DNA from 4 places in the Ensifer sp. SSB1 genome. Region 3 is predicted to be linked to each of the others. Evidence: riboswitches for the same ligand, from Rfam matches in the RefSeq annotation. Region 3 holds a riboswitch; each other region holds the start of a gene.

Region 1 (7,277 bases), on a different contig from region 3:
GCTTGTTGAAGGCATCCGGCAGCGGCTCGCTGGTGACGCCGACCGGCATCATCCAGTTGGTCGTCGGGATGATCGACTGGAACTCCGGCCCGGTCATGAAGCTCAGGAACTGTTTTGCCAGGTCCGGCTCCTTGGCATGCTTGGTCATGCCGGCGACTTCGATCTGGATGTAGTGGCCTTCGGAGAAGGCCGCCGCCTGGTAGCGCTCGTTGTTTTCCGCGACCATGTGATAGGCCGGCGAGGTGGTGTAGGAGAGCACCATCGGTGCTTCGCCCTTGGTGAAGAGGCCGTACGCTTCCGACCAGCCGGGAGTGACGGTCAGAACGCGGTCCTTGAGCTTAGCCCAGGCAGCGCCGGCCTCGTCGCCATAGACGGCCTTGACCCAGAGCAGCAGGCCGAGGCCCGGCGTCGAGGTGCGCGGGTCCTCGATGACGATCTTCTGTGACGGGTCGCCTTCGACGAGCTCCTTCAGACTCTTCGGTGGCGTCTTCAACGTTTCGGTATCGTAGACGACGGCGAAGTGGCCGTAATCATAGGGAAGGAAGGTATCGTCGGAGAAGCCGCCCGGAACCTTCAGCTCCTTGGCATCGACGCCGTGCGGCGCGAAGAAGCCGGTCGCCTTGGCTTCCGCCACGAGGTTGGTATCGAGGCCGAGCACGATGTCGGCCTTCGAGGCGTCGCCTTCGAGCTTCAGGCGGGTGAGCAATTCGACACCATCGGCGACGCCGACATAATTGACCTTGCACTCGCAGGTCTTTTCGAAGGCTTCCGCCACCTTGGCGCCCGGGCCCCATTCGGTGATGAAGCTCTCATAGGTATAGACCGTCAGCGTCTTGTCGGCTGCCGTTGCATGGTGGGCGAAGACGAGACTTGCGGTAGCAGCCAGAGCTAGCCGGCTAAACAGTTTGTGTTGCGATAAATTGGACATGGCAGGCACCTCTCCCAAAGTTCGTTGTTGCATGGGAAAAGGGCGTATCGATCCGATCGCGTCTAATCCCTCCGCCGGTATGAGCCGGATCAGGTTCCGCGGGTTGGCGTTGCACGCCTCTCAGCCTCCGGCCGCTATGCGGTCGGGAGGCACCCCGTTAGAGCGGCAAAAGATTTACCGCCACGTTGGTTCCATGGCAAGCGATGTTTGGGGGGAGCCGAAAGTGGCGCCTTGGAGCGGGGCATTGGCTCGTATTTGCGTAAGCCGCCAACTGCGCTACACCACTGCAGCGAGGAGGAAACGCCATGCCAGATATGCTCGTTCGACTTTACGCCCTGCCGTCTCAGCCTCAGTCGAGGCTTGGAGCGGGTATCAGCATTCGCCGTGCCATGGCGCCGGAGCGCCGCCTGGTCGTCTCCTGGATCGAGAAGACCTTTGGTGCCGGCTGGGCGGGCGAGGCGGAAGCGGCCTTCTCTTCCACCCCGACGCGCATGCATGTCGCGGTGCACGAGGAAAAGATCGTCGGCTTTGCCTGCCACGACGTGACCGCGCTCGGCTTCTTCGGTCCGACTGGCGTCGATGAAGGCATGCGCGGCCAGGGGATTGGCGAGGCGCTGCTGATCGCCAGCCTGACGGCGATGCGCGAGGCCGGCTATGGCTATGCAGTCATCGGCGGCGTCGGACCGGCGAAGTTCTACGAGCGGGTAGCCGGTGCGTTCGAGATTCCGGATTCGACCCCGGGCATCTATGCCGGCATGCTGTTTCCAGATCCGGTGCCGGAAGGGCACTGACGGCTTCAGCAAAATTTCGAGAACCGGTCGTCCAACGGTTTTCTTCGTTTTCCTTCCGCGGTCCTTTGCGCTATGGGCTTTGCCATGGCTCGATCGACCTTCACCATTCTGCTTGGCGGCGCCCTTTCGCTGACCGACCGGCTGACACGACAGCTGAGCGGAAGCCGCTTCGTTGCAGCTGACGGCGGCATGCGCCATGCCCGTTTGCTCGGCGTCGTACCCGATGTCTGGGTCGGCGATTTCGATTCGACCGAAGACGCGTTGCTTTCCGAGTTCGCCTCCGTTCCACGCGAGCCCTATCCGGCGGCAAAGGCGGCGACGGATGGCGAGATCGCGGTTGAGGCAGCGCTATCGCGCGGCGCCGATCGGCTGATTTTCGCGGGCGCGCTCGGCGGCACCCGCAGCGACCACGCCTTCATGCATCTGCTGCATGCTGTCGCCCTTGCCGAGCGTGGGCTTCCGGTGCTGATGACCTCGGGCGAGGAAGAGGCCTATCCGCTGCTTGCCGGTCCGCTCGAGCTCGACCTGCCGAAGGGTTGCCTCTTCTCGGTGCTAGGTCTGACCGAACTTACCGGCCTTTCGATCGTCAATGCGCGCTATCCGCTCGACGATTTCACCCTGCCGTTCGGCTCGTCCCGAACCGTTTCCAACGTTGCGGAGGGTCCCCTTCGCTTCACTCTCAAGAGCGGTCGCGCCATCGTGCTTGCCCGCCCTTATGATCTTTCCGGAGCCTGAGCCTTGGCGCCTCCCATTCTGAAACTCGACGATATCTTCCTTACCTTTGGCGGCACGCCGCTTCTGGCCGGCGCGAACCTGCAAGTGGAGCCGGGTGACCGCATCTGCCTGGTCGGGCGCAACGGCTCGGGCAAGTCGACGCTGATGAAGATCGCCGCCGGGCTTGCAGAGGCGCAGTCGGGCGAGGTGTTCCGTCATCCGTCGGCGACCATCCGCTATCTGCACCAGGCGCCGGATTTCGACGGCTACGACACGGTGCAGGCCTATGCCGAGGCGGGCCTGGGGCCGAGCGACGACCCGTATCGCGTCGCCTATCTGCTGCAGCACCTGGGGCTGACAGGCGACGAGGATCCGAAGCAGCTCTCGGGCGGCGAGGCGCGCAGGGCAGCGCTCGCCCGCGTCATGGCGCCGGAGCCGGATATCCTGCTGCTCGACGAGCCGACCAACCATCTCGATCTGCCGACGATCGAATGGCTGGAAGACGAACTGACCCGCAGCCGCTCGGCGCTCGTCTTGATCTCGCACGACCGGCGCTTCCTCGAGAAGGTGTCGACCGCCACCGTGTGGCTCGATCGCGTCCAGTCGCGCCGGCTCGATCGCGGTTTTGGCCATTTCGAGGCGTGGCGCGACGAGGTGCTTGAGGCCGAAGAGCTGGAACAGCACAAGCTCGGTAAGGCGATCGAGCGTGAGGAGCACTGGCTACGCTACGGCGTGACGGCCCGGCGCAAGCGCAACATGCGCCGCCTCGGTGAGCTGCAGAACATGCGGGCCGTCTATCGCGGCCACAAGGGGCCGCAAGGGACGGTGCAGGCGACGGCCGCCGACGCCAAGGAATCGGGTAAGCTGGTGATCGAGGCCGAGAAGATCAGCAAGGCCTATGGGGACCGCACCATCGTTGCGCCCTTTTCGATCCGCGTGCATCGCGGCGACCGCATCGGTCTCGTCGGCCCGAACGGTGCCGGCAAGACGACGCTCCTGAAAATGCTGACCGGTCAGATCGAGCCGGATACGGGCACGGTCAAGCTCGGCACCAATCTCGAAATGGCGACGCTCGACCAGAAACGCGAAGATCTCAATCTGGACGACACGCTGTCGCACTACCTGACGGATGGGCGCGGCGAGAGCCTGCTCGTCAATGGCGAGCAGCGCCACGTCACCGGCTACATGAAGGATTTCCTGTTCCAGCCGGAGCAGGCGCGCACGCCGATCCGCGAACTCTCGGGCGGCGAGCGGGCAAGGCTGATGCTGGCGCGTATCCTGGCGCGGGCGACCAACCTTCTGATCCTCGACGAACCGACCAACGACCTCGATATCGAGACGCTCGACCTCCTGCAGGAGATTGTCGCCGGTTTTGCCGGAACGGTCATCCTCGTCAGCCACGACCGTGACTTTCTCGACCGCACCGTCACCTCGACGATCGCGCCGGCGAACCCGGATGCACCGGACGGACGCTGGATCGAATATGCCGGCGGTTATTCCGACATGATGACGCAGCGCAAGGGTGCGATCGAGGAGAAGCGCAGGGCCGAAAAGGCGGAAAAGGCCAAGGCTGACGCAGCTGCGCCTGCCGCCGAAGCGCCGAAGGCGGCCAAGGGCAAGCTTTCCTACAAGCAGAAATACGCGCTTGAAAATCTGCCGAAGGAAATTGCCAAGGCGGAGGCCGAGGCCGCCAAGCGCGAAGAAAAGATGGCCGATCCCAATCTTTTCACAAAAGATCCAAATGCTTTTGCGAAGCTCGCGCAGGAACTGGAGAAACTTCGTGCGGATCTTGCCCGCATGGAAGAGGAATGGCTGGAACTCGAAATGCTGCGCGAGGAGCTCGAGGGCTAAGCCACAGCCACTGGTACGTTGAATGGCGTCGATTGATATGGTAAGTAAAGCTTATTATATCATTTGTGAACGATGCTGATGCCATTCAAACTCGAATCCGAAACCATTGGAATGCTTCTGACCGATGTCTCGCGCCTGTTGCGCGGGGCGTTCGACCGCAAGGTCAATGCCATGGATCTGGGCATCACGCCCGGCGAGGCGCGCACGCTGATCCAGGTGGCGCTCACCGAAGGCATCAAGCAGGCCGAGATCGCCACACGCATGGGCATCGAGCCGATGACGCTGTCGGCCTATCTCGACCGACTGGAGGCGACCGGGCTTGTCGCGCGTGTTCCGGATCCTGCGGACCGCCGCGCCAAGAACGTCGTCATCACAGAAAAGGCCGGCCCGCTGCTTTCCGAGCTGATGACGGGGCTGCGGGAGATGATGAACGCCTATACGGCGGGACTCGACGAGGAAACGCGCGCGTTTCTCTGTTCCAACCTGCGTATCCTGCGCGACAACCTGCGCCAGCTCGATCCCTGCCTTGCAGGCAAGGAGATGGTGGAAAAATCCGAAGACCGGGCCGGAGCCTTGCGATGACGCGTCGCATGAGCGAACGGCGCACGAGCATCATCGGCGCCTTCCTGGTCGCGCTCGGGCCCGTTTCCATGGCGCTCTACACCCCGGCCATGCCGGAACTGGTGCGCGCCTTCTCGTCCAGCGAGGCGGCGATCAAGATGACGCTGTCGCTTTACTTTGCTGGATTCGCCTTCGCCCAGCTTGTGTCGGGCACGCTTTCCGATGTCATCGGTCGGCGCCGTGCCACGTTGATCTTCATGGCAATCTATCTGGTCGGCAGCCTGATGGCGGCCTTGGCGCCCTCGATCGCAGTGCTTCTGGCCGGGCGCCTGGTGCAGGGCATCGGCGCTTCCGTCGGCATGACGGTGGCCCGTGCGATCGTGCGCGACCAGTTCACCGGGACCGAAGCGGCGCGCATCATGAACATGATCGGCATGATGCTGGCACTCGGTCCTGCGGTCTCACCGACGCTCGGCGGCCTGGCGCTCGGCCTCTTCGGCTGGCAGTCGATCTTCTTCCTGATGGTCGGCTTCGCTGCCATGGCCTGCATCACGGTGCAATTCTTCATGGCGGAGACGGTAACGCCGGACCCGAGCAAGGGGCACTTGAAGCCGATCGTCGCGGCCTATCGCACATTGGTCAGCGACAGCCGCTTCATGTCCTCGACGCTCGTTATCGGCGGCGCGGTCGGTGCGCTCTATGCCTGGGCGACGATGCTTCCCTTCGTGCTGATCAACGAGGTGGGCCTGACACCAACCGAGTTTGGCGTCGGCATGTTGATGCAGTCGGGCCTGTTCTTTTCAGGTACGGTGGTGGTGCGCCTGCTGATGCGCGTTTTCACGCCGCAGGCTCTGGTGCCGGCCGGTCTCGTCTTCATCGGTGCGGCGAGCCTGATCCTCGCCTACACCATGCACATGCTCTCGCCGAGCTTCCTTTCGGTCATGTTGCCGATCGGTATCTATGCCTTCGGCATTGCCTTCGTGATGCCCTATATGATGACCGCGGCGATGGCGCCCTTTCCGCATATCGCCGGCACGGCCTCGGCGATGATGGGCTTCATCCAGATGGGATCGGGGCTTCTCGGCGGCGCGCTGGCTGCCGTGGTCGGTGTTCCGGCGCTGGCGCTCGGTACGATCATTCCGAGCTTCGGCCTCGTCTGCATTCTCAGCTATGTCTGGTATCGCCGCACGGTTCGGTTACGGCCGCTGGTCGCGCTGGCCGAGCGCGAGGAACCGTTGCGGCAAGCGGCGGAGTAAGGACACGAAAAAGCCTCCGCGACGGGGTCGCGGAGGCTTCTTTTTTCAATGGGTATCGGCTTAGCGGTTGCGCGCAGCGAGCGTGCGCAGGCGCAGCGCGTTGAGCTTGATGAAGCCGGCGGCGTCCTTCTGGTCGTAGGCGCCCTGGTCGTCTTCGAAGGTGACCAGCTTGTCGGAGTAGAGCGACTTGTCGCTCTCACGGCCGGTGACCATGACGTTGCCCTTGTAGAGCTTCAGCGTCACTTCGCCTTCGACATGTTCCTGGCTCTTGTCGATTGCCGCCTGCAGCATCTCGCGCTCCGGCGAGAACCAGAAGCCGTAGTAGATCAGTTCGGCGTAGCGCGGCATCAGCTCGTCCTTGAGGTGAGCAGCGCCGCGGTCGAGCGTGATGCTCTCGATCGCGCGGTGAGCGGAAAACAGGATGGTGCCGCCAGGGGTCTCGTAGACGCCGCGCGACTTCATGCCGACGAAGCGGTTCTCGACGAGGTCGAGACGGCCGATGCCGTTGTCGCGGCCGTATTCGTTGAGCTTGGCAAGAAGGCTTGCCGGCGACAGGCGCACGCCGTTGATCGAAACGGCGTCACCACGCTCGAAGCCGATCTTGATGACGGTTGCCTTGTCGGGAGCTGCTTCCGGCGAGATCGTGCGCATGTGCACGTATTCCGGTGCTTCCTGGGCCGGATCTTCGAGAACCTTGCCCTCGGACGAGGAGTGCAGCAGGTTGGCGTCGACGGAGAACGGCGCTTCGCCCTTCTTGTCCTTGGCAACCGGAATCTGGTGCTTCTCGGCGAATTCGAGCAGGTCGGTGCGGCTCTTGAACGACCAGTCGCGCCAGGGGGCGATGATCTTGATATCGGGGTTCAGAGCATAGGCCGAAAGCTCGAAGCGGACCTGGTCGTTGCCCTTGCCGGTGGCGCCATGGGCGATCGCGTCGGCGCCGGTCTTCTTGGCGATGTCGATCAGGTGCTTGGAGATCAGCGGGCGGGCGATCGAGGTGCCGAGCAGGTAGACGCCTTCGTAGACGGCGTTGGCGCGGAACATCGGGAAGACGAAATCCTTGACGAACTCCTCGCGGACGTCCTCGATGTAGATCTCCTTGATGCCGAGCATCTCGGCCTTCTTGCGGGCCGGCTCGAGTTCTTCGCCCTGGCCGAGGTCGGCGGTGAAGGTGACGAC
Region 2 (7,277 bases), on a different contig from region 3:
TACGTTGTTTCTCGACGAGATCGAGGCGATGCCGCCGGCAACGCAGGTGAAGATGCTGCGTGTTTTGGAAGCGCGCGAGATCACGCCACTCGGCACCAACCAGGTGCGACGGGTCGATATCCGCGTCATCGCTGCTGCCAAGATCGATCTCGGCAATCCGGTTGAGCGCGGCGATTTCCGAGAAGATCTCTACTTCAGATTGAATGTCGTGACGCTATCGATCCCGCCTCTGCGCGAACGCCGCGACGATATCCCGCTGCTGTTCTCGCACTTCCTGACCCGGGCAGCCGAGCGCTTCAGGCGCGACGTACCCATGATCTCGCCGGCTGCGCAACAGCACCTGATGACCCATGCCTGGCCCGGCAATGTGCGCGAACTCTCGCACTTTGCCGAACGGGTGGCGCTTGGTGTCGAAGGCCCACTCGGACAAGCGATTGCGCCTGCCAAACAGCCGGGATTTGCGCTACCCGAACGGCTCGAACGCTATGAGGCGGAAATCCTGAAGGAGGCGCTGCGCACCCAGCGTGGCGACGTCAAGGCGACGATCGAAGCGCTCGGAATTCCGCGCAAGACCTTCTACGACAAGCTCCAGCGCCATGGTATCAACCGCGCCGACTACGCTGAGCGGTCGGCACCGGATAAGGCCGACCGCTAGCGCCAAACTCACTTCCGCAAACACACGTATTAGGTGCATCTTCATCGACAGGCGAATTCGCGCTTGACGTCCCGGGCCGATCAATGGCTATGATCTAGGCATTCACCAGGGGGGTCCCGCAAGGGGCTGAGATTCTGCTGGATGGTCGGCTTGCCGGCTATAGCGCAGTGACCCGTTGAACCTGATCCAGTTCATACTGGCGTAGGGACGGTGCAGATATCGAAGCCAGGATTCCGTGCGTCCAGCATCTGGCGGAGCGTCTTTCATCTTTCCGGCATCAGAACTGGGTCTCCAATCGCAACTTGGAGCCTCGTCATGAATATTGCCACCAAACCTACTCCCCTCTCGGTCACGCAAGGCCCGCTTCCCGCCTCCCGCAAGATCCACAAGCCGGGCATCCTTCACCCGGATATCCGCGTACCGATGCGCGAGATCGCGCTGCACCCGACCTCGGGCGAGCCGCCGGTCACGGTCTATGATTCCTCCGGCGACTACACAGCCGACGACGCCGAGATCCGCATCGAGGACGGTCTGCCGCGGCTCCGCCGCAACTGGATCGTCGACCGCGGCGATGTGGAAACCTATGAGGGACGCACCGTCCGCCCGGAGGACAACGGCTTTGTGAGCGGAGACCGGCTGACGCCGACCTTCCCGTTCCAGCACGCACCGCTGAAGGCAACGGCTGGCCGCGCAGTGACCCAGCTTGCCTATGCCCGCGCCGGCATCATCACGCCCGAAATGGAGTTCGTCGCCATCCGCGAAAATCTCGGCCGCGAGGCGGCGCGGGCGAAGGTCCGCGACGGCGAGAGCTTCGGCGCCCACATCCCCGACCATGTAACGCCGGAATTCGTTCGCCAGGAAATTGCCAGCGGCCGGGCGATCCTGCCCGCCAACATCAACCACCCGGAATCCGAACCGATGATCATCGGACGGAACTTCCTGGTGAAAATCAATGCCAATATCGGCAACTCCGCCGTCACCTCGTCTATGGCCGAAGAGGTCGAGAAGATGGTCTGGGCGACCCGCTGGGGCGCCGACACGGTCATGGACCTCTCGACCGGCCGCAACATCCACAACATCCGCGAATGGATCATCCGGAATTCACCGGTTCCGATCGGCACCGTGCCACTTTACCAGGCTCTGGAAAAGGTCAACGGCATTGCCGAGAACCTCACCTGGGAAGTCTATCGCGACACATTGATCGAGCAGGCCGAACAGGGCGTCGACTACTTCACCATCCATGCCGGCGTCCGCCTGCATTACATCCCGCTCACCGTCGATCGCGTCACCGGCATCGTTTCGCGCGGCGGCTCGATCATGGCCAAGTGGTGTCTGCACCACCACCGCGAAAGCTTCCTCTACGAGCATTTCGAGGAGATCTGCGACATCTGCCGCGCCTATGACGTCTCCTTCTCGCTCGGCGACGGCCTGCGCCCGGGCTCGATCGCCGACGCCAACGACGCCGCGCAATTCGCCGAACTCGAAACGCTGGGCGAACTTACAAAGATCGCCTGGGCCAAGGATTGTCAGGTGATGATCGAAGGCCCCGGTCACGTCCCGATGCACAAGATCAAGGAGAACATGGACAAGCAGCTCACCGTTTGCGGCGAAGCGCCGTTCTACACGCTCGGACCGCTGACGACGGACATCGCACCGGGCTACGACCACATCACCTCGGGCATCGGCGCGGCCATGATTGGCTGGTTCGGCACCGCCATGCTCTGCTACGTCACGCCGAAGGAGCATCTCGGCCTGCCCGACCGAAATGACGTCAAGGTGGGTGTCATTACCTACAAGATCGCCGCCCACGCCGCCGACCTCGCCAAGGGCCATCCGGCCGCTCAGGTGCGCGACGACGCGCTCTCGCGCGCCCGCTTCGAGTTCCGCTGGGAGGACCAGTTCAACCTCTCTCTCGACCCGGAGACGGCCCGCAACTTCCACGACGAGACCCTGCCGAAGGAGGCGCACAAGGTCGCGCATTTCTGCTCGATGTGCGGCCCGAAATTCTGCTCCATGCGGATCTCGCACGACATCCGGGCCGAGGCGCAGAAGGAAGGGCTGGAGGCAATGGCGGCGAAATACCGCGAAGGCGGCGACCTCTACATGCCGGTGGAAGGGGCGGCTGGCGCGGCCGAGTAGACGCAAAGACACGCTGAAGGGGCCAGTCACGGCCCCTTCAGTTCGCGCAGGACTTCCGTCCAGCGCCCCAGAGGCGGAAGCGGTGATCGCCAACGGACTCCTTCGCCGTCATGCTCGGGAGGGGCGAGCGTGCACCTTCCGCTCGATCCCATCGAGAAGCACGCTGGCATCGGCAAAGGTCATGCGGCTCCATATGTTCGCGCAGATTGTGGCCGACGCCTTCACGGCGGGCTAGGAAGATCGCCGCTGTGGGGCTGGCGACCATCTGCGCGTTGTGGTCGCCGCCATGGGCCCCGCACCCTGCGCACCACTTCACCCGTCACCCGTCACCCGAATAACTTGTCCCCGCGTCGATTGAGCGGTATGCAAAGTTCACGCGAAAGTCGCTGTCGGCGAAATTCATTCGCAATGAATTGCCGTCTCTGCCGCGCAGAAGGTCTTGCAAAACGGCGCAAGTACGCCGTTCGCACAAGGAGTAAAGACTTGAGGTCACGCCTGCTGAGACTGACGGCTCTGACGATGGGAGCCCTTGCACTCGCCGGTGGCCTCCCGCGCGACGGGCGTTTTGCCGCGGGCTTTTCCTGGATTTCCGCCGCCCATGCGGACGACGCCGATGTCGACGGCGGGAATGGCGAAGGTGCTCCGGGCGGCAGCGACCAAGGCGGCGAAAACATCGGGAGCGGCGGCACCGAGGGTGGCGGCGATGGGGGTGGCGGCGATTGGGGCTCCGGCGATGGTAGCGGCGCGGGCGAAGGACCCGGCGGGACCGGTGCAGGCGGCGGCGGTGGCGCCATCGACGGGGTTGGCGTCTTTGACGGAGATAGCGAGCGCCACTCATCCTCTTCGCGCGACGGGCGGGATTATGGACCAACCGGCAGCGCATGGCACGGCGGCAGCAGTTTCCTCAACCTTTTCCGCCGGACGCCCGAAGGGCCTATCGAGGGGAACCGGCCAGAGTCTTCCCCCGGGCAGAAGAGCGATACGGGATCCAGCAAAAGCGCAGGTCACACGAAAAGAGAGCCTTGAAGAGACGTCTGCTTCGTCACGACGAAGGGTGACGTGACGTGCGCAGTTTATCGCGGACGCAGAAACGCCTGTGTCTGGATGCCCGGGCCAAGCCCGAGCATGACGGCGCAGAGGGAGGCGCGATATCGATCCCGTTCAATCAACGAACGCGCAGAGTCCCTATCCCCCTCTAGCGACCACTCACCATCCACTCGACCACATCGAGGAGCACGTTGGCGCCGGCGACGAGCTCATCCGGCTCCGTGTGTTCACGCGGATTGTGGCTGATGCCATCGCGGCTCGGAACGAAGATCATCGCCGTCGGCGCAATGCGGGCGATCATCTGGGCGTCGTGGCCGGCGCCCGAGGTCATGCGCCGGCTATTGAGGCCTCGCGCGCTGGCCGAAGCCTCGATCGTCGCGACGATGCCCTGATCGAAAGCCACCGGCTGGAAGCGTGCAAGCCGCTCGACCGAGATCTGGACACCCTCTTCCGCGCCGATACGCGCGAGAAAGTCCGACAGCGCCGCTTCGAGCACCAGCAGTCGTTCCTCGTCCGGATCGCGCAGATCGACCGTGAAGACGGCACGCGACGGGATGACGTTGATCGCGTCGGGCTCGAAACGCATGGTGCCGATGGTCGCCACGCTCGGCGCGTTCGAGCGGGCGATATGCTCGCGCAGGAAGAGACTGACGCGGGCGGCGGCGAGACCGGCGTCGGAGCGCATCGCCATCGGTGTCGTGCCGGCATGGTTGGCGACACCATCGATCGTCACGCGCTGCCAGGAAATACCCTGCAGGTTCTCGACGGCACCGATTGCAAAGCCCTCGCGCTGCAGCACCGGCCCCTGCTCGATATGGAGCTCGACATAGGCGTGGGGCTTGAGGAAACCCGGCTCGACATTGCCGGCATAGCGAATCCGCTCGAGTTCCTCGCCCAGCGACGAGCCATCCGTGCCGATGGTCGCGAGCGCCGGCTCCAGCGGCAGGCCGCCGACATAGACGAGCGAGCCGAGCATGTCGGGCGCAAAACGCACGCCCTCCTCGTTGGTGAAGGCGGCAACGACGATCGGCCGCGTCGGCGACACGCCACGCTCCTTCAGCGTCTCGATCACTTCGAGCGCGGCAAGCACGCCGTAACATCCGTCATAGATGCCGGCATTGATGACCGTGTCGATGTGCGAGCCGAGCATGACCGGCGCTTCGCCGCTATTGCCCTCGTCGCGCCAGATGCCGAAGATGTTGCCGATGCGGTCGACCGCAGCGTCGAGTCCTGCCGCCTCGATCCAGGCGATGAGGCGATCGCGACCGGCCTTGTCGTTGTCGGAGCCGGCCAGCCGGGTCAATCGGCCCTCAGCATCGCGACCAAGTTCGCCAAGCTCGCGGATGCGCCCGATCAGGCGCGCAGCATTGATGGAAGGAAATGGCATCTCTGTCCTGTTTTCATGCGGATTTCTGTTCATGACAGGGCGTCGGCTGGCGCCAGTCTCTGCCGGATAATCTCGGCGTGGTAGCGCGCGCCGAAGATCAGGGCATCGTCGTTGAAGTCGTAACGCGGATTGTGCAGCGGCGCCGACGCCTCGCCGTTGCCGATGAAGACGAAGCAGCCCGGCACGTGCTCGAGGAAGCGCGCGAAATCCTCCGAGCCGGTCATCGGCTCGGCGGCCGTTGCGACATTCCCGGTGCCGAACACCGCTTCAGCCGCGGCAAAGGCGTGGCCGGTCAAGGCCGGGTCGTTGATCAGCGGCACGAACTCGCGCGTATAGTTGACCTCGACCTCGCAGCCATAAGCATCCGCCGTACCTCTGGCGATCACGCGCATCTCCGCCTCGATTCTGGCGCTGACCTCCGGGCGGAAGCTGCGGGCGTCACCGAGGATGCGGGCGAGACCGGGCAGCGCGTTGCGCGTGCCGTCGGTCAAAAGCTCGGTGACCGAGACGACACCGATATCCGTCGGCGACAGGCGGCGCGAGACGATCGTCTGCAGATTGACGACGGTGGCACAGGCGGCGACCAGCGTCTCGTTGCCCCAGTGCGGCCGCGCCGCGTGCCCGCCAACGCCTTTGAGCACGATTTCGAAATTGTCCTCCGCCGACATAATCGCGCCGACGCGGGTCTCAAAGCGGCCGATCGGCAGCCCCGGCATGTTGTGCAGGCCGTAGATTTCGTCGAAGGGAAAGCGTTCCATCAGCCCGTCGTCGAGCATCGCGAGCGCGCCCTTGCCCCACTCCTCGGCCGGCTGGAAGATGAAGCACGCGGTACCATCGAAGCCGCCGTCTTCGGCAAGCATCTTGGCGGCGCCGAGCAGCATGGCCGTGTGACCGTCATGGCCACAGGCATGCATGGTGCCGGGCTTTCTCGAGCGGTAGGGCAACTCTCCCTGTTCCGGTATCCTGAGCGCATCCATGTCGGCCCGGAGCGCGATGGCGCGGTTGCCGCTGCCACGTTTCAGCCGGCCGACGACACCGGTGCCGCCGACGCCCTCCACCACCTCGTCGAGCCCGAATTCCCTGAGCTTTGCGGCGACGAAGGATGAGGTGCGCTGTTCCTCGAAGCCGAATTCCGGGTGCGCATGCAGGTCGCGGCGCCAAGCCGTCATCTCCGCGACAAGCCGGTCAAAATCCATTTCCACCATGGCTCACCCTCTCTCGTTCGATGCGTTGGCGACGGTCTCGGGCGACAAACCGACCAGGGCGGCATAGCGCTCGGGGTCCGTTGCCCCCTCGGTATTGATGACGAAGGCGCGCGACTGGGCCGTCAATCCGAGCGCCTCCCGGAGCGACGGATCCCGGGCAACGGCCAGCAGCCCGGCGAGGCCGACGCCGCCGCTTTCGCCGGACACGATCGCCGGATCAGGTCCTGCAGGCCGCGCCAGCCGGTTCATCACCGAAACGGCATCCTCCTCGTCGACGGTCATGAAGGCATCGGCGACACGGGACAGGATACGCCAGGCGACGACCGACGGCTCGTAGCATTCGAGCATGGCCATGATCGTCGCCTCGCCATGCGCCACCTTGACGGGACGTCCGGCCCTGGCGCTTTCGTAGAGGCACGCGGCGCGCGCCGGATCGACGACGACGAAACGCGGACGCTCCGCGCCATAACGCAGTGCCAGATGCCCCGCGGTGGCGGCGGCAATGCCGCCGACGCCCGCCTGCACGAACACATGGGTCGGCGGCTCTTCCATCTGCCGCAACGCCTCGCTCAACAGCGCCGTGTAGCCCTGCATCACCAAGCCGGGAATGTATTCGTAGCCGGGCCATGTCGTGTCCGACACGACGGTCCAGCCATTTTCGTCACAGACCCGCGCGGCCTCGCGGACGGAATCGTCATAGGTGCCGGCAACGCGGACAATCTCGGCGCCATAGGCCGCGATCGCCTCGATGCGCATCTCGCTGACACCCGCATGCACGAAGATCACCGATTTGGCGCCGACCAGTCGGGCGCCCATGGCGACCGAGCGGCCGTGATTGCCATCG
Region 3 (7,277 bases):
GTCCACCGCGTCAGGTCCTGTTGTGTCCTGGCCGTCCGCGTCGATACGACGACCGGGATCGGCGCCGTTCCGGAGGCCAGCCGTCCGAGCAATTGGCCGGAGGCCTCGTCGAGCCAGTGCACGTCTTCGAGCACGACGACACCCCGCCCCCAGGAAAGACTGTCGGTCATCAGGTCGCGCAGCAATTCGCGCAGGCGGTGGGAGCGCCCGTCGCCCGACATCGCCCGCGTCTCGACCGTGTCGGTCAAGGTCAGGTTGATGGCATCGTTCAGCAGCGGCGCCAGATGTGCGAGTTCCGGGCGACGGGCGAAAAACTGCAGCACCTGGTCCGATGCCTCGGGGCCGCGCAGGTCGCCGATGCCGAGCAGATCGCGGATCACCCCGCGCCAGGCAAAATAGGGCACGTCGCTTTCGATATCGTCCGCATTGCCGACCAGGACCTGGCTGCCATGGTCACGGCAGTTTTCGACAAAGGCGCGAAGCAGCGCCGATTTCCCGACGCCGGATTCACCCTTGACGATCATCACGCCGGCGGCCTGCCCCCGGCCGGCGCGCTCCACATAGGCGTTGAGTACCGCCAGTTCGGCGGCCCGGTTGAAAAGAATGGGTGACTTGTTGTCGATCGTCGCGACCGTTTCGGCTATCGGCGCGAAGGCGACGACGCCACCGCGCATGCCGGGCACCCCAAGCGTCCAGGGGCCGGAAAAAGCGATCTGGCCGGCAGTCTCCTTGGCTGTCGCCTGGTCGACGAGGATGCGGCCTGCCGCAACGCTCGCCAATCGGGCGGCCATGTTCACGGCAGCACCCACGACAGTATAGTCGGCCCGGTGGATCGTGCCGAGTGCGCCACAGAAGCTCTCGCCGGTGGAGATGCCTGCCGACAGGCCGAGATCCGGTTCATCGAGTTCGTTCGACAGGCGAAGGGCGGCGATGATCGCCCGGCGCGCATTGTCGGCATGTTTCCTGCCGGGCAGGCCGAAAACGGCGAAGACTTCGAGCCCGCCGGCATGAAGGGCCGTGTGCAGGATCTCGCCGCCGGTGCGGCCAACGACGGCAATCGATCGTTCTATGAGCTTGTTCAGCCGATCGAGATCCGTATCAAGATCACGGCCGACGATATGCACGAAAAGCGCCGTCACCGTTCTGAGATCCGCGAGCCATTCCGAAAGGGGCGACAGCAGCCGGCTGCGCAACGAAAGCGGCAGATAGGCCTCAAGCCGGTCAGCGGTAGAGCCCGGCTGCGTGCGCGGCGCTTCCTTCGTGGTCGAGCAGGGCTCTATGCTGTCGAGCCGCGCGGTCCCCTCCCGGTTCGGCCCACCCTTGGCGCGCTTGCCGACCAGGCGCCACACGGTATCCGAAACGAGAATTTCGCCGGCATCGCTCAGCTGGCCGCAATGGTCGGCCTGAGCCAGGCAGTCGCCGCCGACGATCAGCCAGCGCTGATCGGCGCGCGGCAGCAGGTGCAGCAGCGTGATGGCACCGGCGCCAACGGCAATGCGCAATTGAAGCGCATCTTCTGGGCTGCCCGGGCCGCCGATTTGCTCGCGGATCCGTTCGGCGCAATAGCAGCTGCGCCAGGCAGTCTGCTCGAGTTCTTCTGGGGAGGGTGCCCGCCAGCCGGCAATCAGGCTGTCGCCTGCGAAACTCAAGACCGTGCCGCCATGCTCTTCGATATGGTTGATGAGCTCGCCCATGAAGGCGTTCAGGAGCAGGCTTACGCGCTCTGCGCCGGCGGCACGGTCGCTTTCGGACCATTTGGCGGTCAAGCGGGTGAAGCCGGAAATGTCGGCGAAAAGCAGCGAGCCGAGGAAGTCTTCCCGTGCGGGGGCAGCCGATTCCGTCGCTGCCGGGGAGGACCAATGGACCAGGGCTCCGGACAGGTAACGTTGGAATTCATATTTGCCGGCGCCACCAACCACGCAAAATTCTCCCCAAGATTTTAGAGTAACACGCCTCCTGTCTGACTGAAAGACGACTCGCGCTGATCTACGAGATGTCAGTAACGGCAAGTAAATAGCTGTTTCGCGCGGCCTTCGGACGGAGTAATGTTTCCCCGATTGTTCGAGGGGGTCTCGCAACAGGAGGGGACGATGGGGGTCGACTGGGCTGGTCCGGTTGCCGCCGTGACGCGCCGTGATGTCTTGCGGCTGGTTTCGGCGGGCGTGCTTGCAAATGTGCTTTCCGGATGCCGGCATCTGCCTTCGCCCGGCGCCTGCAGTCTCAGTCATCCGATCATCGACGTGCATTGTCATTTCTTCAACGCGGCCGATGTGCCGGTGGAAGGGCTCGTTCGCTACGTGGCGCTGCGCGAGAAGATGCCCGAGAAAAGGCTCTCGGCGAATGCGCAGGAAGCGAAGGGACTGGAAAACGCGCTGGTGGTCTTTCTCGTGACCGCGCTTGGCGACGTCGCGCCCAAAGTCAAGCATGAGCTCGCTGTCCTGAAGAAGGGGGCTCGGCGCATTTCCGACGCCGAACTTGCGCGGCGCAAGGACGAGCAGTTGCGTGTCGCGATCAGGGAACTGGTCTCGCGCGCCAACGAACAGCGTTCCACATTCTCACGGCGCAGCCTCGGCGAATCCCCTGATTATGACGGCCTGCTGCAGCAACTCGGCGGCACCCCCAATCTGCCGCAGACATTCCAGAGGCGACTGGACCAGCGACGTTCGGGCGGCATGAGTGACGCGGAGGTCGATACGCTTGCCAACAACGCAAAGGCGCACGACCAGATCGGCACCTATCTTTCTTTCGTGCGGCTGATGCAGGATTACCGGGAAAACCTGGCCGAGGCTTATATCAAGATCTTCGCGTCCAAATGCCGGCTTTCGCTGATCACACCGAGTATCCTGGACTTCGACAAATCGCTGCACGGTCGGTCATCGCCGCAGCGCGACCAGATCGACGTAATGGACGAGGTCCAGCAGCTCGTCACCAGGAAGCATGGCATCCGCATGCACAGCTTCGTCGGCTTCGATCCGCACCGCGAGGCGCAAAAGCCGGGTTCGTCGCTGGCAAACGTCCAGTATGCGATCATGGAAAAAGGCTTCATCGGCGTCAAAATCTACCCACCGATGGGCTTCAAGGCATGGGGCAATGCGGACCCGGCGATCGATGCAGCCCTGAAGCGGCTTTACGTCTGGTGCCGCGACAACGATGTGCCGATCATGGCCCATGCGGAAAACAGCATCGGGGCCGGCTGCGGCTACGGCAACCTTGCAAGCCCCGCCTATTGGAAGGATCTGCTCGACACCAACCAGTACGACAAGCTGCGGATCAATCTCGCGCATTTCGGCGCTTTCGACGAAGTCATACGCCCGGGGGCGCCGACGGGCGTGATGGTCTCCTGTGCCCAGGACAAGTTTTCCGGGCCGCCGACCTGGGAGGACATCATCGGCAGGACGATCGATCACGAGCGTCGCCCCAACCTGTTTGCGGATCTGAGCTATCTCAGTGAATTGGTCAGCAGCGACGACAAGAACCTCCATGCAGAGATCCGGCAGCTGCTGGACAAATGGCTTGATGACTACGACCCCGACGCCCGTCACCTCATGTTTGGCACCGACTGGTCGATGATGGCGCTGGAAAAAGATTACAACGCCTATGTATCGAGGATTGCCGAGCAGCTGACGCTCGCCAGCGTCAGCGACGAGCACCAGCAGAACATCCTCTGGAAAAACGCCTCGCGCTTTCTCGGGATTGACCGACCGGGCAAGACGCGCGACCGCCTCACGGCCTATTGCGACAGACACGGCCTGGGTTCGGCCTGGCTTTCCGAACTGGCGATTGCCTGAAGCAGCGTTGCGGCGTCAGGTGACCCTGCCGTTTGTCTCGATCAGCGCCATGGGGCCGTGCGTGCAATCCATTCGCGTGTCCGCCCCTCGGGGTCGATATTGAGCGTGATATCGGTGACGACGGCGGCGCTGTCCGCGCCGTGCTCGAAGACGCCGGCGATCCGCTCGATGTTGAGGCCGCCGATCGCAACGAGCGGCAGCGGCTGGACGCGTTCCCGCCAGGCGGAGAGCCGCGGCAACCCCTGCGGATCCCATTTCATCTGCTTCAGGATCGTCGGATAGATCGGCCCGAGCGCAACATAGTCGGGTTTCGCGGCAATCGCCGTCTCAAGCTCTGCCTCGTCGTGGGTGCTAAGGCCGAGCTTCAGGCCGGCTGCGCGGATCGCGGCAAGATCCGCCTCCGCCAGATCCTCCTGGCCGAGGTGGACGAAGTCGCAGCCTTCGGCGATCGCGAGGCGCCAGTAGTCGTTGACGACAAGCTGGCAGCCATGACGTTTGCAGACTGCCTTGGCCGCACGGATCTCGTCGCGAAGCTCCGCTTCCGGGCGGTCTTTGACGCGAAGCTGCACCAGTTTGACGCCGAGCGGCACCAGCCGCTCGATCCACCGGGCGCTGTCGACGATGAGGTAGAAGGGATCAAGTTTCACGCAAACACCGCCTTTCCGATGACGGGGGTGGAGGGGACGGCAAAATCGCGTGGCTCCAGCATGCCGGCCTCAAAGGCGTCACGTCCTGCATCGATCGCCCGGGCGAAGGCCGCGGCCATGAGAGCCGGTTTTGCTGCGCCGGCAACGGCAGTGTTCAGCAGGACCGCGTCGAAGCCGAGTTCCATCACCGTCGTTGCATGCGACGGGCGGCCGATGCCGGCGTCGACGATCAGCGGCATATCTGGAAAATGCGCCCGCATGGCCCTGAGCGCCGGGAGGTTCTGCGGCCCCATGGCACTGCCGATCGGCGCGCACCAGGGCATCAGCACCTTGCACCCGGCCTCAACGAGCCGCTCGCCGACCACCAGATCGTCGGTCGTATAGGGAAAGACCTCGAAGCCTTCGGCTGAGAGAATGCGTGCGGCCTCCACCAGCCCGAAGACGTCGGGCTGGAGCGTATCCTGATGGCCGATCACCTCTAGCTTGATCCAGTTCGTGCCGAAGACTTCGCGTGCCATCTTCGCCGTCAGTACCGCTTCCGATACCGAGTGGCAGCCGGCGGTATTCGGGAGCACATGCACGCCGAGAGACCGGATCAGTTCGAAGAAGGCGCCGCCCTGGCGGCCGCCGGCGGTTTCGCGGCGGAGCGAAACCGTGAGGATCTCGGTCGTAGACGCGCGAACCGCGTCTTCAAGGGCGGCCGGCGAGGGGTAGCGGGCGGTACCCAGAAGCAGGCGCGAGCGCAAATCCTGTCCATAAAGCGTCAGCATGTCTCAGCCTCCCTTCATCGGTGAGAGTATTTCGATCCGGTCGCGATCGCTCAGGGCATGGGCCGAGCGATCCGTCCGATGTACCAGCTCGCCGTTGACGGCGGTGGCAAGCCAATCGCCTTCAAAGTCGAGTGCGGCCAGAAGTTCGGCAAGGTTCGCGACTGCGAGGTCGTGATCCTCGCCGTTGACGATCAGTTTCATGCGGCATCTCCCTTCAGGTTCCGGGCAAGGGCAAGATCCGCCGCCTCCTCGGCCAGAGCTGGCGAGAGCAGGAAACCGTGGCGGTAAAGCCCGTTGAGCGTGATGGTGTTTCCAGCGCACATGACGCGCGGCAGGTTGTCGGCAAAGGCCGGCCGGACGCCGGTTCCGGTTTCGATGAGACGCGCTTCGCCAAAGGCCGGGTGCAGCGTGTAAGCGGCGTTCAGGAGTTCCATCAGTGAGCGGGCGGCAATCGGCCCGCCATCGTGGGTTTCGATCATGGTCGCCCCGCACATGAAGAGCCCATCGCCGCGCGGCACGATGTAGAGCGGGATGCGCGGATGGATGAGCCGAACCGGTCGCGACAGCTCTACTTCGCCTGTCTGCAGATAGAGCATCTCGCCGCGCACGCCGCGCAGGCCGGCAATGGCGCCGATCCGAGACGCGCCGCCACAGTCGGCGATCATATCGTGGCCGCTGCCGTCATCCGTCTCTTCGACGAAGGCAACGCCACGCTCGACCAGCTTTTGCCGCAGCAAGACAAGTGCCCGGCGAGGATCGATATGTGCTTCGCCGGGAAAGAACAGCGCCTGCTGGAAGCGCCCGGCAAGCGCCGGCTCCAGCCGCGCGATCGCCGCTGCGTCAAGCCATTCGAAGCCGGACGTGCGCGAAGCGAAGCGCTTGAGTTCGCCGGCATCTCGTGCCGGGGCGACGACCAGCGTGCCGTTGCGCGATACTTCGCCCGGAAGCGCCCGGTCCCACCAGTCGATGGCGCCGATGCCGCGCGTCAGTACCGCTTCCTCGGCACTTTCGCGCTCGCACCAGGGCGCCAGCATGCCGCCGGCAAACCAGGATGCTGCACCGCCGAAGTCCGCCTGCCGCTCCGCAACGGCAACTTCGACGCCGCGACCATTCAGTTCATGCGCCAAGGCCAGTCCGACGACACCGGCGCCTTTGATCAGGACGCGCATGGTCAATGCGCCCCACGGTGCGGAACCGGCCGCCGGCCCGAAAGAAGCAAAGTCGCGATGATGATACGCACTGCCGAGGCTCCATAGTTGGAGACCCAGTTCGCGCCGTAGGGGATGGAAGGACGCCTTGCCGCGATAGGCTCGCGCGAACGCGAATGCGGCAGCGATGTCTGCACCGTCCCTACGCCAGTATGAACTGGATCAGGTTCAACGGGTCACTGCGCCGCGGAAACCGCCTGGCAGAATCTCAGCCCCTTGCCGGGACACCCCTGGTGAATGCTTCAAACTGAACGGCTGGACCGGATTTTGTCAAGAGCCGCCGATGCGAGCATCACGCCGAGTGCCTCCAGCCAAAATTATCTATAAAAATTGGATGAGGCATAAGTTGCTGAGTCTCTGCGTTGTTGAGGCGGCTCGCGTCGATAGATCTGCAGATGAGTTGGGAGGAAAGCTCATTAGAGCAGGATGTTGCGAGTTCATTGCTGCTATCCCGAATTCAATTCACCGAGCGGAAAACGATGCCGTTTGTTGCCTTCATGTCACCTGCTGGATCGTGATATTGCATCCTTGGATTGCTTAATTGCGCACGTGACTACTTAAAAGTGGTTGCCCTAACCCGTCCTTGTGAAAATTATAGATAATTATGGATTCTATCTATTTTACTGGTTCGCGAACGGGGAAATGAACACACATGCTCGACGTAAACAGTTCGACCGAGTCGACTTCAGCCACCGCTAAAGCGACCGAGCCGCGTTGGATTCTGGCTGATGCAAAAAAAATCTATAATCTGCCGTTCAACGACCTCCTCTATCGCGCGCAGTCCGCCCATCGCGCCGCGTTCGACCCAACTCCATCCAGATGAGCCGCCTGCTGTCGATCAAGACCGGCGGCTGCGCGGAAGAT
Region 4 (7,277 bases), on a different contig from region 3:
TGCTGCAATTGTCGGTCGCGCTGGCGCCGGCAAGACGACGATGATGAAAGTCGCCCGGGAAATTTGGGAGGCAGCCGGGTATCAAGTGGTTGGTGGCGCACTCGCGGGCAAGGCTTCAGAGGGATTGGAGAAGGAAGCAGGCATCTACTCTGCAACACTTTCTTCTTGGGAGCGGCGCTGGGCGAAGGGACGGGACTCTCTCGATGACAAGACAGTTTTCATTCTTGATGAGGCCGGAATGGTCTCTTCGCGGCAAATGGCGTCTCTGATTGAGACCGTCGCTAGGAACGGAGCAAAGCTCGTCTTGGTTGGCGATCCGGATCAGCTCCAGCCGATCGAGGCGGGTGCACCCTTCCGCGCCGTTGTAGAGCGGATCGGCTACTCGGAACTAGAAACTATATACCGCCAACGTAAAAACTGGATGCAGACCGCATCACTGGCCCTGGCTCGCGGACAAGTCTCGGACGCGGTCAGCGCCTACGAAAACCAGGGCAGGATCATCAGCACCGGGCTGAAAGCCGAAGCCGTAGAAAGACTGATCACCGATTGGGATAGCGACTACGATCCCGCAAAAACCACATTGATCCTTGCGCATTTGCGCCGCGACGTTCGAATATTGAACGAGAAGGCGCGAGCGAAATTGGTTGAGCGCGGCATTGTCGGCGAGGGGTCTCCGTATGCCGCGGAAGAGGGAGTGCGGCACTTTGCGCCTGGCGACCAGATCGTCTTCCTGAAAAACGACCGAATGTTAGACGTCAAGAATGGTATGATTGGTCGGGTGCTCGAGGCGGGCACCAATCGCATTGTTGTCGAGGTCGGGGAGCGAGAGCACCGCCGCTCTATAACAGTTGAAAGCCGAACCTACCCAAATATAGATCTTGGTTACGCTACAACGATACACAAGAGCCAGGGTACCACCGTCGATAGCGTAAAGATGCTGGCCTCAATATCACTCGATCGCCACCTCGCCTACGTTGGTATGACGCGGCATCGCGAAGAACTAGCGATCTACTATGGAGCGCGGTCCTTCGAAAAAGCGGGCGGGTTGGTTTCAGTTTTGTCGCGCGCAAACGCAAAGGAATCGACGCTCGACTACACAGATCGTTCCCTCTACAGGCATGCGCTTCGTTTCTCCGAGTCTCGGGGCCTGCATCTGCTGGCTGTAGCACGCACCCTGGTTCGTGACCGCATCGATTGGACTGTCAGGCAAAAGCAGCGTCTCAGCGATCTTGTTCAGAGGCTGGCGGCCGTCGGCCAGAGCATTCGGCTCGGCACGACCTCCGCGCGAATGGGGCAATCGAGTACTGGCGAAGACAAAACTCCGATGCTTGCGGGTATCAAGAGTTTCCCTAAAACTTTTGCAGAAGCAATTGAGGAGAGGCTTGCAATCGACCCAACTCTAAAGAAGCAATGGGAGGAAGTGGGCTCTCGCTTTCAGCTAGTGTACGCTGATCCGCAAAGGGCATTCCGCGCAATTGATTTCGAAGCTATGCTCAAGAACGCAGGCGCTGCCAGTTCTACTCTCGCCAAGATTGCTGTCAGTCCCCAGACATTCGGTGCGCTTAGAGGATTAGGCGGAATGCTGGCTTGGCGGTCGGACAAAAAGGACCGCGAACGCGCTCTGGCTAACGCGGGCGCACTTTCACGGGACCTCGAATGCTATCTCAGGCTGCGTCATCAGGCGGAACGGAAACACCAAGCGGAAGAGCGGACCCTGCGAACGAAGTTGGCCATCGAAATTCCGGCACTGTCGTCACGCGCGATGCAGGCGCTCATGCAAGCACGAGACGCGATTGGCCGCAGTGACGGGCAAACCGCCCTCCAGGGCGTGCATAGCGATAGTAACGTGCGCGCCGAGCTTGAGCGGTTCTCCAAGGCCGTGAGCGAGCGGTTTGGTGAGCGCGCCTTTCTCGGTATCGCGGCGAAAGACGCCAAAGGAGAGCTCTTCAACCAGGTAGCATCCCGGATGACTGAAGCTCAAAAGGCAGATTTGCGGACGGCTTGGAGTGCCTTGCGAACGATACAACAAGTCGCCGCCCACGAGCGAACGGCCCTTGCACTCAAGCAGGCAGAGTCTTTGCGGCAAACCAGGAGGCAAGGGTTGTCTCTCAAGTGAAAGAGCTTTCGCGATTGAGAACACGGTCACGGCGTGCGTCGACCCTGTGTTGCGTCGCTTATCGGACGATAACTTGGACCGTAGGGAGTAGCCTTACCGCGGTGGTGCTTTGGACATTCGACTGAAGGGTGGCCCATTGTCCAACGCCATAAATCACTAGAGTGCTCGGACGAGATCGTGGAGTTTTGAGATGGAGTGCCGCTATGTTTCTTGTCGACCGTGAACTCGAGGCACTCACTGCCTTTCGGCGCGACCTGCACCGGCGGCCGGAGGTTTCGGGCGAGGAGCGGGAGACGGCGGAAACGATCGTGACGGCGTTGGCCGAGACGAGGCCGGATGCGGTGATATCAGGCCTTGGCGGGCATGGGGTGGCGGCAATCTATGAAGGCCGCGAGCCGGGCCCGACCGTCATGGTGCGGGCCGAGCTCGACGGGCTGCCGATCGAGGAGATTTCCGAGATCGCGCATCGCTCTCAAATCAACGGCAAGGGGCATCTTTGCGGCCATGACGGGCACATGACGATCCTGATGGCGCTGGCCAAGGGGCTCGGGCGCGAACGCCCGGTGAGGGGCCGGGCGATCCTGATGTTCCAGCCGGCCGAGGAAAACGGCGCGGGGGCGGCGGCCGTGCTCGCCGATCCAAAATTTTCGACGATCAAGCCGGATCTCGTCTTTTCGCTGCACAATTTTCCGGGATTAAGCTTCGGCCATGCGGCGCTGCGCGGCGGACCGGTCAACTGCGCCTCGCGCGGCATGCGGATTTCGCTGTCCGGCAAGACGGCGCATGCCTCGACGCCGGAGGACGGGATTGCGCCGACCTTTGCTGTTGCTTCGCTGCTTGCCGGCCTGACGGCGCTCGGTAACAACGGGCCGCTCGACGAGACCTATACGCTTGTCACGGTGACGCATGCGCGGCTCGGCGAGGCGGCCTTCGGCATCAGCCCCGGCCATGCCGAGATCTGGGCGACGCTTAGGACACTGACCGACGAACGCATGGCCGGTCTCGTGGCCCGCGCCGAGGCGCTGATCGCCAAGGAGGCCGGTGCTGCGGGGCTGAAGGTTGCGATCGGCTACGAGGACGTGTTCCACCAGTGCAGCAATGCGGAAGCTGCTGTCACCGCGCTCGAGCGGGCCATGGACGAGGAGGGCGTCAGCCATGACAAGGGCGCGGGCGTGCTGCCGATGAAGGGGTCGGAGGATTTCGGCCTTTTCGGGCGGGTGGCGCCAGCGGCGATGTTCTTCCTCGGCGCCGGCGAAAACCATGCGCGCTTGCACAATCCCGATTATGACTTTCCCGACGATCTGATCGGCATCGGTGCCAAGGTGTTCATGCGGGCGATCCGCAACGAACTGGGGTAGAAATGTTATTTTCGAAGCTATTGTGCGAGGCCGCTAATGACCCGAGCGTTGCCAAGTAATCGCGTCAAAATATTCGGTAGTCAGAACCAGATTGAGATGCGCGGTTATAGGTCGAAGCTGAAGGTTCTATCAAGGCGAGTCCGTCCACTTCTAAATCCTTACAGTTCCGCATCGATGATCATTGACGCGACCTGAACGTAACTGGCTCGTATCAGTTTATCAGTCAAGGGCAATAGACAACGAACTGGTCGCTCAAGACTTAGCCCTCAACATTCTTCGCACCTTCTGCGAGAGTTCATCAAGAGTCGCCATAACTCGGTTAATCTGCGAGAGGGTTGCCGATAGCTCTGGGCCATACCTGATTATGAGATACTCTCTGCTTGCGGAAAGAGTTGCCAAGTGCGCCGCCGTCCGTTTGCGCAGAACGAGCCCCGCTTCTACTGCTATTCTTGTCCGCTCGCCAAGATCGTGCTCAAAATCGCGAATCGCCTTATGGTCGAGGCCTTTGGAAAGCAGAAGAGCGTTTAGATAGAGTTCGATCGAATGCAGAGCGAGAAGACGTTGTGGGATGCGGTGGAGTTTAGATAGCCCCTGACCAAGCTCCACGGCAGCGTCTTTGTACTGCGCCGCCAAGTTCATTATGTCCCGGACATTTGCTGTTTCGCCAGGATACGCAAGGCCCATTCAGGTTGCTCTCCAAGATTGAGTGAAAATTCCGTCTGACAGCTTCGTTGTTGATCGCCAGCAGCTTTCATCATTCTGACGGAAGCGGTTGATTTGGTGGTTGGCGACCGTGTTGAGGAACGTGCCCTCGAGTGTGTTTCATCTGCCGCCGTAACAACTCCATAACGTCTTCCAGCCGCTTCAGGTGCGTTCTCCAAGTCGAACAAGATCCTTCAGCATCGTCCGAAGTTCTGGCCAGGGCGGATCTTCGAGCTTCAGGTCGGGATCGTGCATAACGATTAAGCAATGAAGCTTTGCGGTAACTTCTGTCAGCGAAGAGGGGCGTGTGATCCACATAACCCGTCCGGATATCCCTGCTTGCTCCGCGAGCTCCTGTTCCAGAGCGACCGCCGCACTGTATCCCAATCGCTGGTCGGCGTCTTTCCATTGCTTCCTGCGTCGACGAAGTTCGGCTCGTGCCTCGGACAGCCGCTCCGCGTCCAGTTGATTAGCCAGTCGATTAATGCCGGGCAAGGACTGGACGACGATGGGCGGATCGTTTCCAGCAAGCTTCAGCTCGACCACCGGAAAGCCACCCGCGATTTCCAGCATTTCCGCTTCGACCTTTTGCCTAAGGCGCGTCGCTCGCACCCGCTGTTGATGGCAAGCGTACCACCGGGGCCACATTTCCCTTACAGGCGTGGGCCCGCTCGCTCGTCGCTGACCGCCGACTTCCGCGACCTGCGCGTTTAACACGCGTGAAGCAACAGGAAGCAGGTTTCTGCGGTCGATCAGACGGGGCATATTTTCTGCAGCGCCGCCCTGCGGATTTTCTTTTCCACGCATAATTGCAGGCATAGTTCTGCTATTCTCAGAATCAGCCATGATCCAAGCTCTCTAAAGCTAGATTTGGGTCTAGGCCGCTTGTGGTACCTCATACCAGAAACGGCGTGGAACTCGTAACAGGGATACGATAACGAGTAATGCAGTGCACTTCAATAGAAAATCGTATCGGTGTTACGAAATGATGCCGATTCAATGTAAGATGGCGCGCGCAGCGCTGGGTTGGGGCACACGGGATCTAGCGAAAAATGCCGGCGTGTCGCCCGATACAATCGCTAGACTAGAGCGCGGCGAGCGGCTTCGAGAGGCGACCATCGACGTCGTCCGATCGGCTTTTGAGAAAGCTGGTATAGAGTTCATCCCAGAAAACGGTGGCGGCGCCGGTGTCCGCTTTTCCAAACCAAGAGCCTAAATCAAAGGCAACGACGCGATCGAGATTCACGCTGAACCGTCTTAGTGTCGCATTGGAGCGACTTTGCGGCAGCGCCGCTGACCATACTTGTGGCAGCTGCGGACGTGGTGGGGAACACGGTGATGCAATGTTGATCGCCAATAGTTGACATCACCTCCCGCGCTCCCCTAGCTTCCTCCGTTGCCGAGGGGCGCACCTGACGGTGCTGAGACGGCGGCGAGCCAGACCCTTGAACCTGATCCGGATCATACCGGCGGAGGAACGGCAAGGGCCTATCTGGCACATCAGCCGCGTCTCCGCCGTTCATTTGGATCTCCGTCATTTGTTTTTGGGAGATCGTTGGTGCCTGCACAGAGTGTGGAATATTGCGAGGTAGGATTCCGAGAGACGAGCCAACCGATGCCTGGTCTTGATCATTCGGTTTCCTCGCTGATACTTGGAAGCACCCGGCATCTTGAGGGTACCTCTGCTCCCAGGTGGAACCAGCCATGACCGCTATCGCCGTTACCATCGCAGGCTCGGATTCAGGTGGTGGCGCCGGCGTCCAGGCGGATCTTAAGACGTTTTCGGCGCTTGGCGTCTATGGAGCCAGCGTGATTACCGCTGTCACGGCGCAGAACACCCGGGGTGTCACGGCTGTCGAGGATATCTCTCCGGCCGTCGTTGCTGCGCAGTTGGACGCCGTGTTTTCAGATCTCGCCGTTGGTGCAGTGAAAATCGGGATGGTGTCCCGCCAGGAGACCATTGCCGCGATCGCATCCGGCCTGAAGCGCTATCAACAGATGGCAGTCATCGATCCGGTGATGATTGCCACTTCCGGTGACGTCTTGTTGCGCGCGGATGCGATCGCGACGCTCAAGGAGGAGTTGCTGCCGCTTGGCCTCATCGTGACGCCGAACTTGCCCGAAGCGGCGTTGTTGACAGGACGCGCGATTGCGGAGAACGAGGCGGAAATGGCGCGTCAGGCGGAGATGCTTCTGAAGTATGGTGCGCGTGCAGTGCTGATGAAAGGCGGACATGCGAAGGGCGACGAGGCGGTGGATATCCTCTTTAGTGGGGATACACCGTTGCGCTTGGTGCGTCCGCGGGTCGAGACGAGGAACGATCATGGCACCGGCTGCACGCTGTCAGCCGCAATTGCCGCTGGTCTTGCTCGCCAGCAGACGCTTGAAGACGCGGTGGTGGCCGCCAAGACCTATCTGCATGAGGCGCTTGTTGCCGGCGCCGCTTTGAAAATCGGGCAGGGGCGGGGGCCGGTCCATCACTTTCATCGGTGGTGGGGGTCCAGCGGCGATTAATTCCATTCCCGGAGCCTTGTTCATGCTTAGCTTTAGGAAACTAGGCTATTGCATTGTTTAAAGGGCAACAGAATTCCCGGATCGGAAGCCGGAAGCTCGTCGCCTGCAAACACAAGATGAGTAACGGAGGACGCGCGTTTTGGTTCAGGCTACCGCGGCGCTGGCGTGAGCCGGCTGCTCTGCCTTGAGCAGTTTTCGGTAGAGCGCGACATGCTCGCGGCCACAGTCGACATGGCTCATCGGGCGCCTGAGGGTTGCCCGGAGGTTGTCCCAGGATCGCGGCGTACTCAGCACGTCTATAAGCCGATCGGCAAGGTCTTGTGCGCTGCCGGCCCGGAAATGGTAGCCGTCCAGGCGGTCGCGAACTTTCTCGGCCATGCCGCCGATATCTGAACACAGGATCGGTCGGCCGTGATGCAGGGCTTCCTGAATGACGACCGGGGAGTTCTCCCACCAGACCGACGGCATCACCACCCAATCAACCGAGCGCATTAGTCGCGGCATGTCCTGGTTCTGGTAGGCGCCGTAGAAGCGGACGCGGCGGCCGGCATCCTCGATCAGTTTCGCGACGCGGTCCTGATAGTCGG

Evidence for each region. A riboswitch is a leader RNA that binds a small molecule or an ion and turns the genes downstream of it on or off. The one in region 3 is predicted to bind thiamine pyrophosphate.
Region 1: it holds a riboswitch for thiamine pyrophosphate, as region 3 does, so the genes downstream of both, thiB (thiamine ABC transporter substrate binding subunit) here and thiO (glycine oxidase ThiO) in region 3, are expected to answer to the same signal.
Region 2: it holds a riboswitch for thiamine pyrophosphate, as region 3 does, so the genes downstream of both, thiC (phosphomethylpyrimidine synthase ThiC) here and thiO (glycine oxidase ThiO) in region 3, are expected to answer to the same signal.
Region 4: it holds a riboswitch for thiamine pyrophosphate, as region 3 does, so the genes downstream of both, thiD (bifunctional hydroxymethylpyrimidine kinase/phosphomethylpyrimidine kinase) here and thiO (glycine oxidase ThiO) in region 3, are expected to answer to the same signal.

The regions. Positions count from the first base shown of each region.
Region 1 is NZ_JAEPRP010000003.1:40,198-47,474, forward strand. It holds gene thiB (thiamine ABC transporter substrate binding subunit) at 1-928, opposite strand, end outside; TPP riboswitch at 978-1,095, opposite strand; gene I8N66_RS01130 (GNAT family N-acetyltransferase) at 1,234-1,719, shown strand; gene I8N66_RS01135 (thiamine diphosphokinase) at 1,804-2,454, shown strand; gene I8N66_RS01140 (ABC-F family ATP-binding cassette domain-containing protein) at 2,458-4,284, shown strand; gene I8N66_RS01145 (MarR family transcriptional regulator) at 4,363-4,866, shown strand; gene I8N66_RS01150 (multidrug effflux MFS transporter) at 4,863-6,101, shown strand; gene I8N66_RS01155 (argininosuccinate synthase) at 6,162-7,277, opposite strand, start outside.
Region 2 is NZ_JAEPRP010000021.1:34,292-41,568, forward strand. It holds gene I8N66_RS07785 (sigma-54 dependent transcriptional regulator) at 1-655, shown strand, start outside; TPP riboswitch at 753-881, shown strand; gene thiC (phosphomethylpyrimidine synthase ThiC) at 971-2,794, shown strand; gene I8N66_RS07795 (hypothetical protein) at 3,278-3,820, shown strand; gene I8N66_RS07800 (Zn-dependent hydrolase) at 3,990-5,228, opposite strand; gene I8N66_RS07805 (M20 aminoacylase family protein) at 5,258-6,433, opposite strand; gene I8N66_RS07810 (diaminopropionate ammonia-lyase) at 6,437-7,277, opposite strand, start outside.
Region 3 is NZ_JAEPRP010000045.1:11,976-19,252, forward strand. It holds gene I8N66_RS13580 (AAA family ATPase) at 1-1,919, opposite strand, end outside; gene I8N66_RS13585 (amidohydrolase family protein) at 2,091-3,788, shown strand; gene I8N66_RS13590 (thiamine phosphate synthase) at 3,830-4,435, opposite strand; gene I8N66_RS13595 (thiazole synthase) at 4,432-5,205, opposite strand; gene thiS (sulfur carrier protein ThiS) at 5,209-5,406, opposite strand; gene thiO (glycine oxidase ThiO) at 5,403-6,374, opposite strand; TPP riboswitch at 6,535-6,655, opposite strand; partial or broken gene bioB (biotin synthase BioB) at 7,066-7,277, shown strand, end outside.
Region 4 is NZ_JAEPRP010000204.1:4,310-11,586, forward strand. It holds gene traA (Ti-type conjugative transfer relaxase TraA) at 1-2,116, shown strand, start outside; gene I8N66_RS32435 (amidohydrolase) at 2,320-3,474, shown strand; gene I8N66_RS32440 (hypothetical protein) at 3,727-4,158, opposite strand; gene I8N66_RS32445 (hypothetical protein) at 4,339-5,022, opposite strand; gene I8N66_RS32450 (helix-turn-helix transcriptional regulator) at 5,162-5,392, shown strand; TPP riboswitch at 5,569-5,671, shown strand; gene thiD (bifunctional hydroxymethylpyrimidine kinase/phosphomethylpyrimidine kinase) at 5,881-6,690, shown strand; partial or broken gene I8N66_RS32460 (glycosyltransferase family 4 protein) at 6,835-7,277, opposite strand, start outside.